Regions from separate parts of the Lactobacillus sp. ESL0233 genome, predicted to be linked through region 1. Evidence: riboswitches for the same ligand, from Rfam matches in the RefSeq annotation. Region 1 holds a riboswitch; the other holds the start of a gene.

Evidence for each region. Region 1 has a riboswitch for FMN ahead of F5ESL0233_RS03485 (ECF transporter S component). Riboswitches for the same ligand answer to the same signal wherever they lie in the genome.
Region 2: linked by a shared signal. The riboswitch ahead of ribD (bifunctional diaminohydroxyphosphoribosylaminopyrimidine deaminase/5-amino-6-(5-phosphoribosylamino)uracil reductase RibD) and the one ahead of F5ESL0233_RS03485 (ECF transporter S component) in region 1 are both predicted to bind FMN.

Annotation. Positions count from the first base shown of each region.
Region 1 covers NZ_REHH01000007.1:87,212-95,011, reverse strand. The annotation lists gene der (ribosome biogenesis GTPase Der) at 1-234, opposite strand, end outside; gene rpsA (30S ribosomal protein S1) at 299-1,504, opposite strand; gene cmk ((d)CMP kinase) at 1,565-2,251, opposite strand; gene F5ESL0233_RS03490 (LysM peptidoglycan-binding domain-containing protein) at 2,293-2,742, opposite strand; gene F5ESL0233_RS03485 (ECF transporter S component) at 2,852-3,535, opposite strand; FMN riboswitch at 3,621-3,735, opposite strand; gene F5ESL0233_RS03480 (pseudouridine synthase) at 3,763-4,482, opposite strand; gene scpB (SMC-Scp complex subunit ScpB) at 4,485-5,090, opposite strand; gene F5ESL0233_RS03470 (ScpA family protein) at 5,080-5,817, opposite strand; gene F5ESL0233_RS03465 (reductase) at 5,814-6,170, opposite strand; gene xerD (site-specific tyrosine recombinase XerD) at 6,178-7,077, opposite strand; gene F5ESL0233_RS03455 (S1 RNA-binding domain-containing protein) at 7,070-7,800, opposite strand, start outside.
Region 2 covers NZ_REHH01000007.1:195,709-203,508, forward strand. The annotation lists gene F5ESL0233_RS03940 (NUDIX hydrolase) at 1-25, opposite strand, end outside; gene ribH (6,7-dimethyl-8-ribityllumazine synthase) at 230-601, opposite strand; gene ribA (GTP cyclohydrolase II) at 603-1,829, opposite strand; gene F5ESL0233_RS03955 (riboflavin synthase) at 1,835-2,446, opposite strand; gene ribD (bifunctional diaminohydroxyphosphoribosylaminopyrimidine deaminase/5-amino-6-(5-phosphoribosylamino)uracil reductase RibD) at 2,447-3,493, opposite strand; FMN riboswitch at 3,607-3,740, opposite strand; gene aspS (aspartate--tRNA ligase) at 3,928-5,775, opposite strand; gene hisS (histidine--tRNA ligase) at 5,780-7,066, opposite strand; gene dtd (D-aminoacyl-tRNA deacylase) at 7,342-7,779, opposite strand; gene F5ESL0233_RS03980 (bifunctional (p)ppGpp synthetase/guanosine-3',5'-bis(diphosphate) 3'-pyrophosphohydrolase) at 7,779-7,800, opposite strand, start outside.

The DNA.
Region 1 (7,800 bases):
AATCTCTGCTTGCGCTCTTATTTCATCTTCAATTCGACTATTTTCCCAGGTTATTCCACCTGTATCAATCAAATCAAACTTATGCCCCATCCACTCAGCTTGAGCATAATTACGATCACGGGTAACGCCAGGCTTATCTTCAACGATTGCTAAACGCTCATTGATTATCCGGTTGAAAAGAGTTGATTTACCAACATTGGGTTGTCCTACAATTGCAACTATAGGTAAAACCATATTTCCAGCCTCCCTTAAAAATAAAAATGCCGACTTAACTTAAAGTCGGCATTTTTTATTAAAACTAACGACGATCTTTTAATTGGTCACCTATAATGTCACCTAAAGCAAAGCCACTGTCATCGCTATTCATATACTTTTTATTAACTGCGCTTCTATTGTAAGAATTGTGTGAACGTGTACTTTCACTATCTGAACTCTTAGCTTCAGTAGCTTTCATTGAAAGTGAAATTCGACGATCATTAGGGTCAATATTAAGTACTTTAACTTTAACTGTTTCGCCGACCTTTAAAACATCACTTGGTTTATCTACATGCTTATATGATATTTCAGAAACATGAACCAAACCTTGAATTCCATCAGCTACTTCAACAAAAGCACCAAAATTAGTTAAAGACTTAACTTCACCTTCAAAAATATCACCTTCATGAAGTTCTGCTGTTGCTTGTTCGAATGGGGATGGTTCAGTTTGCTTAATTGAAAGGGAGATGCGATGTCTGTCATCATCAATACCAATTACTTTAACTTTAACCTCTTGACCAGATTTTAAAACATCACTTGGTTTATCTACATGCTTGTATGATATTTCGGAAATATGAACTAATCCGTCAACTCCACCAACATCAACAAAAGCACCAAAGTTAGTCAAACGAGATACCTTGCCTTCAACTATGTCTCCCACAACTAATTGTGATGCAACACTGTCAAAAGCTTCTTCACGCTCTTCTTCAATTAAATCTTTGTGTGAAAGAATCAGACGATTCTTACTTGGGTCAATTTCTGTAATCTTAAGTTTCATTGTTTTACCAATATATGGCTTAAGATCCGAAACGTAACGATTTGAGATAAGTGAAGCTGGTAAAAATCCTCTAGTACCAACGTCAACTAGTAAACCGCCACGAACTGAAGAAGTTACAGTACCCTCAATTGGATTGCCTGCTTCAAAATCTTTTCTTAGTTCTTCGTATGCTTCTCTTTCCTTTAAGCGAGTAACTGAGAAGAAAAATTCACCGTTTTCTTTATCGCCACCAGCTTTTCTTAAAACTAAAGCCTTAAAGTTATCACCTGGCTTAACAGCATCACGTAGATCGACGTTGCGATCTGAAGTGTATTCACGACGAGGAATTACACCTTCAACACCGGCATTTACAACACCGACATCGATTTGGCCTTCTTCAACATCCAACACTTCAACATCTACAATATCTCCGACCTCAACCCCTTGCATTTGCTTTAATGCATCTAAAAATTGATTACTATTTTCTGACATTATTTACCTCCCGATATCATAACCTAATTTTAAATGAAAGTTAGAGATTTTTCTACTGTTTTATCCCCTTTTTTCTAGTTTTTTTTGACTTTTTTTAATTTCTGCCAAAATTGCATCAACTACTTGGGCAATTGTCATATTTGTCGTATCAATTTCAATTGCACTGGCAGCTTTTCTTAAAGGAGAGATTTTGCGGTGAGAATCTTTATAATCACGAGCGGTAATATCTACTTCAATTTCTTCAATTGTTTGGGAATTTTTGATACCACGTTCTTTAAAATCTAGCATTCGCCTTTTGGCACGAGAATAAGCTGAAGCAATTAAAAATATCTTCACCTGGGCATTAGGCAAAACAGTAGTTCCAATATCACGTCCATCCATTACCACGTCCATTTTTCCAGCCATTTGTCTTTGAAGATCGACCATTTTTGCACGAATTCCAGCTAAAGCTGAAACTTGTGAAACATTAGCTGAAATTTCCGGAGTTCTAATTTCTTGTGAAACATCCTGCTTACCAACATAAACCCTTTGCTCATTGTTAACAGTTTGAAATTCTATTCCTTCTGCTTCAACTGCTTTTAAAATTTCTGCTTCATTACTATAATCTATACCATGCTTTTGGGCAATTAACGTACATGCACGATACATTGCTCCAGTATCAATATAAATAAAATTTAATTTTTGTGCGATCAGTTTTGCCACTGTACTTTTTCCAGCTGAAGCTGGACCATCAATTGCTACTTGCATTCCAATAAAAAAGGGACATTCAGTCCCTATCCTTTCTATATTTATTTCACTTTAAGTATTTGATTAACTTTAACTTGGCTATCTACATTGAGCTGATTTAGACTTGCGAGCTCTTCAATACTTAAATCAAATTTTTCGGCAATACTTGATAATGAATCTCCGCTTTTTGCTACATACTGTGTAGGCTTAGTTTGCACTTTTGGGGGGTGCCTTTTTTTCTTTTGTTCAGCTTTTGGCTGAAGTCGGTTTTGAGGTACAACCGATTTTTTTAGCTTGTCATGCTTTTTTACCGATTTCTTTAATTCAACTACTTGCTCACTTGTTTGTCCATTTGCAGCTAAGTGATGCACAAGCGGTACAAGTGCAATAATACTCAGAACCAGAATAACCATCCACACAATCCACCCTCTTGATGTTGCTTTATGGATCACTGTTCTAGATTCACTTGGACGCTCGTAATGTAAATACGGGCCTTTGGGTTCATGGCTCATCTAAAATAAAAACCTCCTTCACTTAGCTTGTTTTATTTTAGCATATTTAATTATTATTTTGGATAAAAAAATCGACCTCATACGTGGTCGATTAAGATCTAGTAAAAAATTAATTTTTTAAATTAAAATAGCGCTGTACAAATGGCTTTAAACTACCCAAAACTGTTTCAAAAAGTAAATAAACTACTATGCCGTTAATGGCACCCTTAACTAAATTAAAAGGAACAATAATTCCTGCAATATAGCTGGTCATTGATGGAATATGAAGTAATTGCCTCAAGTAAACTTTTTCTGTAAAACTTAATAAACCCGAATAACCATCAATTTTTGGTAAATTGGGAACAGTTGTTACAGCATAAACAGGGGTCAAAACTAATGCATTGAGTACAGACAAAACTAAAGTCATTGCAATAATTCCTAAAATAACTCCTAATATTGGTTGTAGATGTCTTTTTACCATATTTTTTTCATGAACATTAATTTTTTTAGTGAAAAAGTAAAAAGGCAATGCAAATGAAATTGTTGCCACAAAAGCTGCTAATTGACCTACTATACTCGGCAATGAAAAACCTTTATAAATTAAAGAAATAAACATTCTAATAAAAGCAATAAATATTCCTGGCCCAGCGCCGAATAAAAATGTCCCAATAGTAACAATTACGTCTGAAAAATCAAACTTTAAAAAACTTGCTACTGGCAAGGGAAATGCAATAAACATCAAGATAAATGCAATTGTACCAATCAACGCATAAGCAATAATATTGGCCAATTTACTTCCATTCTTTGTTTTCAATGAACTTACCTCCGAAAAAATAATTGGTCTGTTGCTTCTAGCAACAGACCAATTAAAAGTAAGTATCATCTTGGCTCTTAGTTTAGTCTGTCTTCTTTCATCTAGACTTTAACTATCGGTATCTTAAACGATTCCACCACTTACGTGGGTCGTGGACTTTCACCACCGGTCGGGATTTTCACCCTGCCATGAAGACAACAAACTCGATATTTAACTACAATATAATACTAATCTACCTGCTTTAATCTGTCAACCTCAGCATGACTTAATTCACGGTACTTACCAGAAATTAATGAATCTAAGGTTAAAAAGGAATATCTTTCGCGTGAAAGTTTTCTTACTTGATGATTAACGGCTTTAAACATCCGCTTCACTTGGTGATAATGACCTTCATGAATCGTTAATTGCACTATTTGCATATTCTTCTTTTTATCCGTCCGAATAATTTTAACTTTTGCCGGAGCACATTTTTGATGATCAATCGTTACTCCTCGCTTAAGCAGCCCTATTTCTTCAGGCAGTAGCTGACCATTAATTTTTGCTACATAGACCTTGGCTACTTCACTGCGTGGATGCATTAGTAAATTGGCTAACTGGCCATCATTTGTCATTAACAACAACCCTGATGTATCATAGTCAAGCCTACCTATGGGGTATAAACGATACGGTAAATCTTTAAAATAATCAGCTACCGTTTTTCTGCCTTTATCATCACTTACGGTTGAAACTACACCTCGCGGCTTATAAAAAAGATACGTATGCAAACTCTCACGTTCAATTGGTTCACCGTCAACCGTTATATTGCTAAAGGTATCTACCTTAGTACCAAGTTGGGTAATAATTGCGCCATCAACTGTTACCCTACCTTCTTCAATCATTTTTTCGGCTTTTCGGCGCGAGGCAATACCAGCTTCGGCAATTACTTTTTGTAAACGTTCTAAAACCATTATTATTCTCCTTTTGGCAACTTCGCTAAATTTTTATCTGCTTGTCCTTTAGTGGTAAATAAGTCAATTTCTCCATCAGCATTAATTTCGTTAACTTCAAAATCTTCAATTAACGGTAAATCGGCTAAACTTTGATATCCAAAGTATTGCAAAAAATAATCACTAGTAACATATAAATTGGGGTGTCCAGCAACATCCTTTTTACCTTGAACCTTAATTAATCCGCGCCAAATTAACGTTTGTAATGCGCTTGATGAATTAACTCCCCGAATTTGATCAACTTCAATACGCGTGATAGGCTGTTTATATGCAATAATAGCTAATATTTCAAGCGCTGATTGACTCAAAGTTTTAGTTAAATCTCTTTGAAAAAAGCTAGTAACAGTTTTACTAACTTCAGGCCTAGTAGTCAGCTTATAATTATGATTAACATGTAGTACTTGTAATCCAGAATCAACGTTTGCTTTAAGCTGGCTAGTCAATTTGGTAGCCATTTCACCTAAAGCAGATTGCTCCACATGTAATAACTCACAAAGATTTTCACTCTCAATTCCGTTATCACCAGCAAGATACAATAATGCTTCTAGCTGAGCTATTTTACTTACCATTATTATCAATTCTTTCTAATTTTAAATCACCAAAAGTACAAGCTTGTTTAACCTTAATCTCCTTCTTCTTGCAAAGTTCAAGTAATGCTAAAAATAGACCAATAAAATCAGATAGATTTTGTAATTGATCTGTGCAAGAAAAAAAACTAATAACTTTATTCTCAGCGAGTTTTTCTCGCAAAAAATCAATCATTTGCGTTATAGATTTTGCATTTACTTTGACTGAAGCAAGATTAGGATGGCGTAATTTTAAACGTTGTAAAATCACAATAAAAGTATTAGCTAAGTCAGATGAAGTTATTTGTCCTAAAGGTAGAGGTTGAATTTCTTTAGTTTGGGGCACACTCTCTTCTTTAGATGCTGTAATTGGTACTTTTTCATTACGTTCTTTAAAGTATGCCGAAATTTTTTTAAAAACAGAGTATTGAACTAATTGCTGAACTAATTCGTCTCTAGGGTCTTCTTCTGGTTCATCTTCATTGACAAAATCATTTTGTGGCAAAAGTGATTGTGATTTTATCCGCAATAATATAGAAGACATCACAAAATATTCACCAGCAATTTTCAAATTTAGTCGTTGCATTTCATGGAGATATGCCAAATATTGACTAGTAATTTGAGCAATCGGAATATCATAAATATCGATTTTTTGTGATTTAATCAAATGTAACAGTAGGTCAAGTGGACCTTCAAAATTTGGTAATTCTAAAGTTAGATTATTACTCATAATTCCTTATTTTTAAAATATTCAACTAATTTAGTAAATTCAGGCAGTGCCGTAATCCGTTTATCAGGATTATTGCATGCCAGTTCATGTATAATTTTACCTTTATACCTAAGTTGGCGATAGTTGGGAGACAATGAAAGATACCGAACGACAATAAAATCTTTATAATTTTGAATACCGATTACACCAATAAAATTTAAATTTAACTCACGATACAAATAAAGCTGAAACTCGCTACTATTTTTATTTAGTTCAATTTCTTCTTTTAAAACATTAATATTTTTAAAATCATCTAAATAAGACAAAAGTCCCATAGCAATTTTTTCATTGTCCTTCTTACATTCAATTAGCATAAATTACCTAAATTCGCGGATGCGTCTTTGAATATACTTCTAAAATGTGCTTTTGTGACAAATTAGTATAAATTTGTGTAGTACTAATGTCAGTGTGTCCTAGTATTTCTTGAACCACACGCAAATCGGCCCCATTTTCTAACAAATGAGTAGCAAAAGTATGGCGTAAAGTGTGTGGTGTTACATTTTTTTGAATTTGGGCTGTTTGACAATAATGCTTTATTATTTGCCAGACGGCCTGTCTAGTTAACGACCCACCACGGTTATTAAGAAAAATGTAATCATTATATTTGCCAACACTTAAAAGCAGTCCATCACGTACCTCTTTTTGGTATTTTTCAATCCAGGAGATAGCCACCTCACTGATTGGAATTAAGCGTTCCTTTGATCCCTTTCCAAATACCTTTAACAATCCTAAATCAGTATGTAAGTCGGTAAATTTTAAATTAATCAATTCACTAACTCTAATACCAGTAGCATATAGCGTTTCTAATAAAGCACGGTCACGTATGCCCAATTTTTTATTTATATCTGGTTGTTCTAAAAGGGTAGTTACCTCTTTAACACTTAAAGCGACTGGTAATAAGTGTTGCTTTTTAGGTGAATCAATTTCTTGCATCGGATTTAACTTTTGAATATGCTGGCGTACAAGCCATTGATAAAATTTGCGTAAACTAGATATCATACGACTAATCGAACTGGTTGCTTTATTTTCATCCCGTAATTCAGCCAAAAATGCATCAATATCAATTGCCTTAGTTGGCCAAGAAGTTATCTTCTCTTTTTTTAAAAATATTAAAAAATTAGTTAAATCCTGCCGATAAGCGATACAAGTATTATTACTTAAGCCCCGTTCAATTTGACAATGTCTCAAATAATCATCAACATTTTCCTGTAAATTATTCATTTTCAATTGCTTTAGGATCTTTAATTAACGTGATTGTTCCAGCTACCTTATCTTCTGTAATATATTTTGCTTTAAGCAAATGACCTACTGCCCGTTTAAAAGAAGACTTAGATATACCAAAATAATTCTTAATTTCTTGAGCATCTGATTTATCGTAAAAAGGCAAAGTTAAATCACTTTTTCGGCGCAAACTCATTAAAATCATCTCAGCATCTTCATCAATTTCTTCAAAGGCTCGTGGTAAACTGCTTAAATTTAAACGACCGTATTGACTCACTCCAATTACGCGACCCTTGAACTGTTCCCCTAAACGTAATGGTCTTCCCATTTGGGAAGAATGAACAAAGCCTAGATAATAATCGCTAGTAATAACAAATGCCCCTACCTCGCGGCTTGAATAAACGGTGCCAAAAATATCTTTATTTTCCATATTATTGGGAAAATGCGTCGATAGCTGATTAAAAATATCTTCATCAGCTAATTTGGCCCAAATACGATCTTTATGATCTGTTTCTAAATGAACCAAAAGTTGGTCATCTTTATGGGGCCAATGGCTTTTATCAAAGGGCAAGTCATCCACTGATACCACTACATCTTTATCAGGTAATCCTATATCAACAAAAACCCCCAAATCATATTTCACCTCAGTTACTTTACTCCAACCATATTGATCAGCTTGAACAAAGGGCAAAAACTGCGTCATTTGGCGATTATGTTGCTTAT
Region 2 (7,800 bases), 110 kb from region 1:
AGGCCAAGTGATATTTGTCAACCATTTAACTATCCTCCATAAATCAACTTACTGCAGCCAACAATAAACTATTATAGCTTGAATATTTATCTTGGAAAATTAAATCATTATGCTAGACAAAAACAAATTATAATTGCAGAAGTTGATCTTCGATACTTAGAACTTCTAGCAAATCCATTGCACATTCAACTCCCTTATTGCCAGCTTTGCCGCCAGCCCGATTAGCAGCCTATTCAACGGTTTCAGTCATTAAGACGCCAAACATGACTGGTACTTTGCCGGTTGCAGCAATTGCCGCTAATTGACTAGTTGTACCTTCGCAAACATACGTAAAGTGCGCCGTTTCACCCCTAATTATCGCTCCTAAAGTAATTATGCCGTCGACTTTGCCGCTTTGAGCCAAGTAATTGACAACCCGAGCTATTTCAAAAGCCCCCGGGACACGAACAACTATAATTTGCTCGTCAGCGATTCCGCCTTTACTTAATTGGGCAACGGCACCATTAAGCAGACGCTCAGTTATAACATTGTTAAATTGGGCAACGACAATTCCAACTCTTTTTGTTTGGTCAGCAGTTATTTTACCAGTGATTTCCTGCATGCTAATTTACCTCGCTTAATAGATGATTCATTTGGTGTTTTTTAGTCAATAAGTAGTTTTGATTTTCTTTTGTCATTCCGACTTCAAGCGGTATTCGTTTGCTGACTTTAATGCCATAGTTTTCTAATTGGGCAACTTTATCAGGATTATTGGTCATTAAGTGAACTTCTGTAATACCTTTTTGCTTTAAAATGGTAGCGGCCAGCTGATAACTGCGCGCATCAACTGGTAAGCCTAAATGCTGATTTGCCTTTACTGTATCCATTCCTTGATCCTGCAGTTCGTACGCCCGTAATTTATTCATTAAACCGATTCCGCGCCCTTCTTGACGTAAATATAAAACGGCACCGGCGCCATTCTTTTCGATTTGTTTTAAAGCTTCCTGCAATTGTGCTCCACAATCGCAGCGTTTGGAGCCAAAAACATCCCCGGTTAAACATTCACTATGCAGCCTGAGTAGTAAGGGGGGCCCAGCTTTAATTTCACCTTTGCTAATTAATAGTGTGGGCTCTTTTTCTAACTGCTGGTGTTCCCGAAAACCTTCAAGTTGAAAAGTGCCGTATTTGGTAGGCAAGGCCACTCTTGCAAAAGATTCAACTGCCAGCTTTTTCTGAGTTTGAAATTTACGGTATTCAATCAATTCCTCAATCGTTAAATAGGGAATTCCTAATCCTTCAGCCAAGGCCTTCAAGTCTTTGCGCCGGGCCATTGTGCCATCTTTTTTGATGCATTCGCAAATGTAACCTACAGGAGCAGCGCCAGCTAGACGGGCTAAATCAAGCGCTGCTTCGGTATGACCGGTTCGTTCTAAAACACCGCCTTCTTTTGCAACTAAAGGAAAGACGTGGCCGGGATGATAAAAATTGGACCAGTGACTGTTAGGATCAGCTAATCTTTTAATTGTTTTAGCCCGATCAAAAGCGGAAATTCCAGTGGTCGTTTCGGTGGCATCAACGCTTAGTGTAAATGCCGTACCAAAACTATCATTAGAATCAGTTTTAATGGGTTCAAGCTGCAGCCGTTGCGCATATTCCTTGCTCATTGTCACACACAAAAGCCCGCGAGCTTTACTAATCATCATATTAACCGCTGCTGGCGTTACTTTTTCAGCTAAACCGATCATGTCGCCTTCTGCTTCACGCTGAGGTGAGTCAGCCACAATTACAAGTCCGCCTTTTTTCAAATGATTTAAGATTTCTTGCATTTTGCTATTTAATTGTTCATTCATTTTAATTACCTAACGTATTCTTTTTTCCAAATTTGTAATTGTTTGATGACATAACGGCCAATCATATCCGTTTCAATATTGACCAAATCATTAAGCTGATAATTTGCCAAGGTCGTATGTGCAATGGTGTATGGTATTAAGCTAACACCAAATAAATCATCTTTTGCCATCGTGACGGTCAAACCAATGCCATCAATTGCAATGGAACCTTTTTCAACAATCAAGGGCGCATATCTTGCTGGCACCCTAAACTGCAATTCAAGCGAATTTTCATTTTCTGTTTTCTTGATTAATGTAGCCGTCGTATCAACATGGCCCGCAACGATGTGCCCATCTAACTTGTCATTTAATGAAATTGCGGGTTCCAAATTTACTAGGTTATTGAGCTGTAATTTACCTAGATTCGTTCTTTTCATCGTTTCTGGCATGACGTCAACTGTAAAATCTGTGGCCGTGCAATTAGTGACGGTTAAGCAAATTCCATTCACCGCAATACTTGCGCCTAAAGGCAAATTTTTCAGGTCGGTTTGCGGACTGCTGATTATCAATTTTGCATGTTCTTGAGTAGCTTCTAGATTGACAATTTTTCCCGTTGCTTTAATCGTTCCTGTAAACACTTATTCTCTCCTTAAACAAATTCGCACATCTTCACCGCATGTTCTTAAATCAACCAGTTGATAATGCAGTGGCCGCTCTAATCGCGGCCCCATAGCGACTGGCATAGCCGTTCCGCCTAAAATGACTGGCGCTACGTAAGCAACTATTTTATCTACCAGTTTGGCCGCCATAAATTGCGCTTGTAGATTGCTGCCGCCTTCAATCAGTAGTGACTGAATTTCTTTTTCAGCCAATAAACGCATAATTTTGGCAGGTGTCCACTCTTGGTCAACAAAACAAGTAACATTTTCTCTTACTGATTTTGTCAAAGCTACATTGCTCAACAGCCAAATTCTGCCTGGCAAATTAAATAACTTCTTATTAAAGTCTAAGCAGTTAGCATCATGCGTTAAAACGATTCTAACTGGTGGAACGGGTAGCTTTTTAATTCTGACAGTCAATGCAGGATTATCAATTCGCAAGGTATTAGCCCCAATTAAAATAGCCTGCTGATCAAGGCGCAACACTTGCGTATCTAATTGCGCTGCTTGGCCAGTTATGAACGTGCGCTTTTCTTGCTCTTCGTTAAGTTTGCCGTCAACTGACATTGCATATTTTAAAGTAACAAGCGGACGCTGTCTTTGGTAGAAAAAGTTATACGCCTCGTTCAAAAATTCTGTTTGGCCCAGCAATTTAGTTTTAACCCCATGCGCTTCTAAATAACTGATTCCTTTGCCGCTAACTATTTGATGAGGATCGACTTGCCCAATAATTACCTGCTTTATTCCTGCTGCTGCAATTTGATAAGAACATGGTGGTTGCTTGCCGTAATGACTGCAAGGTTCTAAAGTAACGTAAAGGGTTGCCCCCTGAGCCAATCTAAGATCTGCTAAATTATTCAAAGCATCGACTTCGGCGTGCACACCACCAAATTGATGATGGTAGCCAGTGGCAAGAACTTGGTCTTTTTTGACAATAACCGCACCAACTAAGGGATTGGTTTGCGTCATCCCACGTGCCTTAAGCGCTTCTTCTGCCGCCAGTTTCATATAATCACTATCTTGCAATTTTTACACCTCCTAACTAAAAAACTCGTTGATGTAAAATCAACGAGGCTTAAAAAGATTAATTAAATATGATTCCAGCGAAGTATACGCAACGCTACTATCAAATTAGTTTGTTTGTTCTTCTCCTATCCAGACTTTAACTGTCGGTACCAGACTTGCACTAGTTCCACCGCACTTTGCGGGTCACGGACTTCAATATTATGTTGTCACCGTCGGTAGGGAATTACGCCCTGCCCCGAAGAAACCGTATTCAATCACTTACAGAGTAATCTAATCAGCGCTTAACGTCAAGAGGCAATTGAAAAAATTTCTATATCCTTGGAAGTAATGACCAGTTGCAGCATAATTTTAAAACAAAAAAAAGAACCTTTTTGATAAAAGGTTCTTTTTTTAAGTTAAACCGTTGAATAGTAGGTTAAAAAGCAGGTATTGCCCTATCCTTCATCCCAAGCAGTCTTGCGCTCTGAGTTTTGTTGTGCCTGCTGAATTAAGGTATTTTCGGTCTTAGCCACGCTGTCTGCGTATTGTGCTTCAACTTCGATCCCCAAGTCAGCTAATTGCTGCTCAGCAACCGGAGCAGGTGCGTGCATCATTGGCTCTGAAGCATTAGCATTTTTAGGGAAGGCCAAGACATCACGAATATTATCTTTTTCTGCTAGTAGCATTGCAAAACGATCTAAGCCAATAGCTAACCCAGCATGTGGCGGGAAGCCCATATCAAGAGCATCTAATAAGTAACCAAATTGTTCATATGCCCGTTTTTTGCTAAAACCAAGTGCTTTAAGCATTTTTTCTTGAATTGAACGCTTATGGATACGAATTGAACCTCCACCCAATTCATCACCATTCATCACAATGTCATAACTACGAGCATGCGCCTTGTGCGGATCAGTATCAAGTAATTTAATTCCCTCATCATCCGGCATAGTGAATGGGTGGTGAGCCGCAATCCAACGACCTATGCCTTCATCATATTCAAATAGGGGCCAGTCAACTACCCAAACAAAATTAAAGACATGCTTAGGAATAATATTGGTCTCTTTAGCAAATTCCCGGCGTAAATGATCTAATGAATCACAGCAGACTTTCCATTTATCAGCTATAAAGACCAATAACTCACTACCTGTAAGAGAAAATTCTTTAATTAGGGCAGCTTGATTTTCCTCACTTAAAAAGCGCGCAATTGGTCCATTAAATTCCCCATTTTCAAATTTAACCCAAGCTAAACCCTTAGCGTGGAAACGTTTAATGAAATCTTGTTTTTTCTCAATTTGTTTGCGCGAATAAGTCTCAGCGCCGTTTTTAACCGCAATCCCTTTAACAAAACCGCCCGCACTAATTGCATTAGAAAATACTTTAAAGTCACTATTTTTAAAAATTAGACTTAAATCATGAATTTGCATGCCAAAGCGAAGATCAGGCTTATCAGTACCATAATTGTTCATTGCTTCAGTCCAAGTAATGCGATCAATTGGCGTTTTTAAGTCAATCCCCATTACATCTTTCATAACTTTCTTTAATAGTCCTTCAGTATATTCTTGCACTTGTTCTTCATCAGTAAAGGACGTTTCCATATCAATTTGGGTAAATTCTGGTTGACGATCGCCTCTTAAATCTTCATCGCGGAAGCATCTAGATAACTGGTAGTACTTATCAAAACCTGCTCCCATTAACAATTGTTTAAATAATTGAGGTGACTGCGGCAAAGCATAGAAACTACCTGGATAAATTCGCGAAGGAACTAAATAATCTCGTGCACCTTCTGGTGATGATTTTCCTAAAATTGGTGTTTCAATATTAATGAAACCATTTTCATCAAAATATTCATGTGTTGCCTGTAAAATTTTCGAACGTAAAATAAGCGCTTTTTGTAAGCTGGGGCGCCGTAAATCTAGATAACGATATTTTAGCCTAGTTTGCTCGCCTACTTCAATATTATCTTTAATTTCAAAAGGTGGATTTTGTGATTTATTTAAAATAATAAGTTCTTGCGCATTAATTTCAACTTCTCCTGTTTTCATTTCTGGATTAATGCTCGAACGCTTAACTACCTCACCTTTAACTTGAATAACATATTCATTACCAAGTTGATCAGCAAGGTGCATCAATTCTTGGCCTGAGTCATGATTAATGACTACTTGAACTAGACCTTCACGGTCACGTAAATCAATAAAAACTAAATTACCTAAATTACGAACTCGTTGGACCCAACCATATAGATTAACTTTTTGACCAATATATTTAGCAGTAATATTACCACAATAGTTTGTTCTTTTTTCCATAATTTTAATCCTTTAAATGTTCTAAGACTGAATGCATATTTGCTAAATCACTTAACAGCAAATCAATTTTTTGTCCATCAGCTAAGCGTTTAATATTCAACTTACCCTCGGCTATTTCTTTAGCTCCGATAGTAATTACATATTTGGCCTTAACTCGATCAGCTTTTTTAAATTGCGCTTTTAACTTCTTTTGATCAACGTCATATTGAACCCTAAAACCTTGCTTACGTAACAAACGAGCAATTTCAACAACTTTAATTTCAGTCTCTTCACCAATATTAGTAATAAAAAAATCAATTCCTTGATCAGTAAATAAGCCTGGGTTTTGTTTTTGCAAAACTAGCATTAAGCGTTCTTCACCAATACCAAAACCAACTGCTGGGGTTGCAGGACCATCAAATTCTTCAACTAGGTGGTCATAACGTCCACCACCAAGAATCGTTGTAGCCGATTCCCATAAACTAGCGTCTTCAACCATAAATTCAAAGATAATCCCGGAATAATAATCCAGCCCTCTAACCAAATCATTATCAATTACATAATGGATATCTAACTGGTCCAGCATCTGAATAATTCGATTAAAATTATTTTTAGAAGCTTGATCTAAATAATCAATAATTTTTGGTGCATTAGGTAAAAATTGCTTATCTTGTTCATCTTTAGAATCTAAAATTCGGAGCGGATTTTTCTCTAAACGTCGTTTAGAATCATCGGAAAGCCGGTCTTTTAAGGGCGTAAAATAGTCAACTAGTGCATCATGATAACTTTGACGTACTTGACTATTACCCAGGGTATTAATGTGTAATTCATAATTTTTAACACCAAGTTTAGCCAATAAATCGTTAGCTAGAACAATGGTTTCAACATCAGCTAAAAAATTACTTGAGCCAAAACTTTCAATACCAATTTGATGAAATTCTCGCTGCCGCCCAGCTTGCGGGCGTTCATAGCGAAAGGTTGACTCAATATAATAAACATTAAATGGCTTAGCCATTTCTGGAGCATAAAGCTTGTCTTCAACATATGCTCGAACAACGCCAGCTGTTCCTTCTGGACGTAAAGCAATGTGACGTCCACCCTTGTCATTGAAATCATACATTTCTTTTTCAACTACATCCGAAGTTTCACCACTTGATCGAGAAAATACCTCATAGTTTTCAAAACTTGGTGTTCTAATTTCTTGATAGTTTGCCTGTTTGAAAAAATCACGCAATATTTGTTCAACTTTTTCCCATGAACTAGATTGCCCTGGCAATATATCAACTGTTCCTTTAGGTTTTTGCACTCTCATCTAATCATCCTTTTAATCTAAAAAGCACCCTTGAATTAAATCAAGGGCGCTTCAAATTAGCACGGTACCACCTTTTGCCTGCTGCGATTAACGCTCGCGAAACGTTTATTATCTGTTAAAGGGGTCACAGTTAGCTCATTATCTGTCCTTGCACCATAGATAGACAGTCTCTGAAATAAAATTGCTAAGCTTCATTCTTTGTCATTGATAATTCTTTTTTAGCTTATATTTTTACTAGCAAAAAGTCAACCTGTAGTATCATTTTGCACCGATTTTTACATATCTAATACAATCGTGAACGGACCATCATTTTCTAAATCAACTTTCATATCCGCTCCAAACTGTCCTGTTTCAACCTCTAAGCCCAACTTTTCTAATTCATGATTAAAAGATTGCCATAATTCAGCAGACTTTGGTGGCTTCATGGCTTGAACAAAGCTAGGACGATTTCCCTTTTTGGTATCTGCTAACAGAGTAAATTGGCTTACACTAAGAATTTTTCCATTAACATCCTTAATTGCCAAATTAGTCTTACCACTCTCGTCTTCAAAAATACGCATCTTAGAAATTTTGTTTGCAGCTTTTTGAATAATTGCTAAGTCGTCCCCTTCACCTATACCAACTAATAAGAGTAGCCCTTGATTAATCTTACCAACTGTTTCCCCAGCTATTTTTACATTGGCCTGGTTAACCCTTTGAATTACAACTCGCATTAATTATCTGCCCTCCTTGTC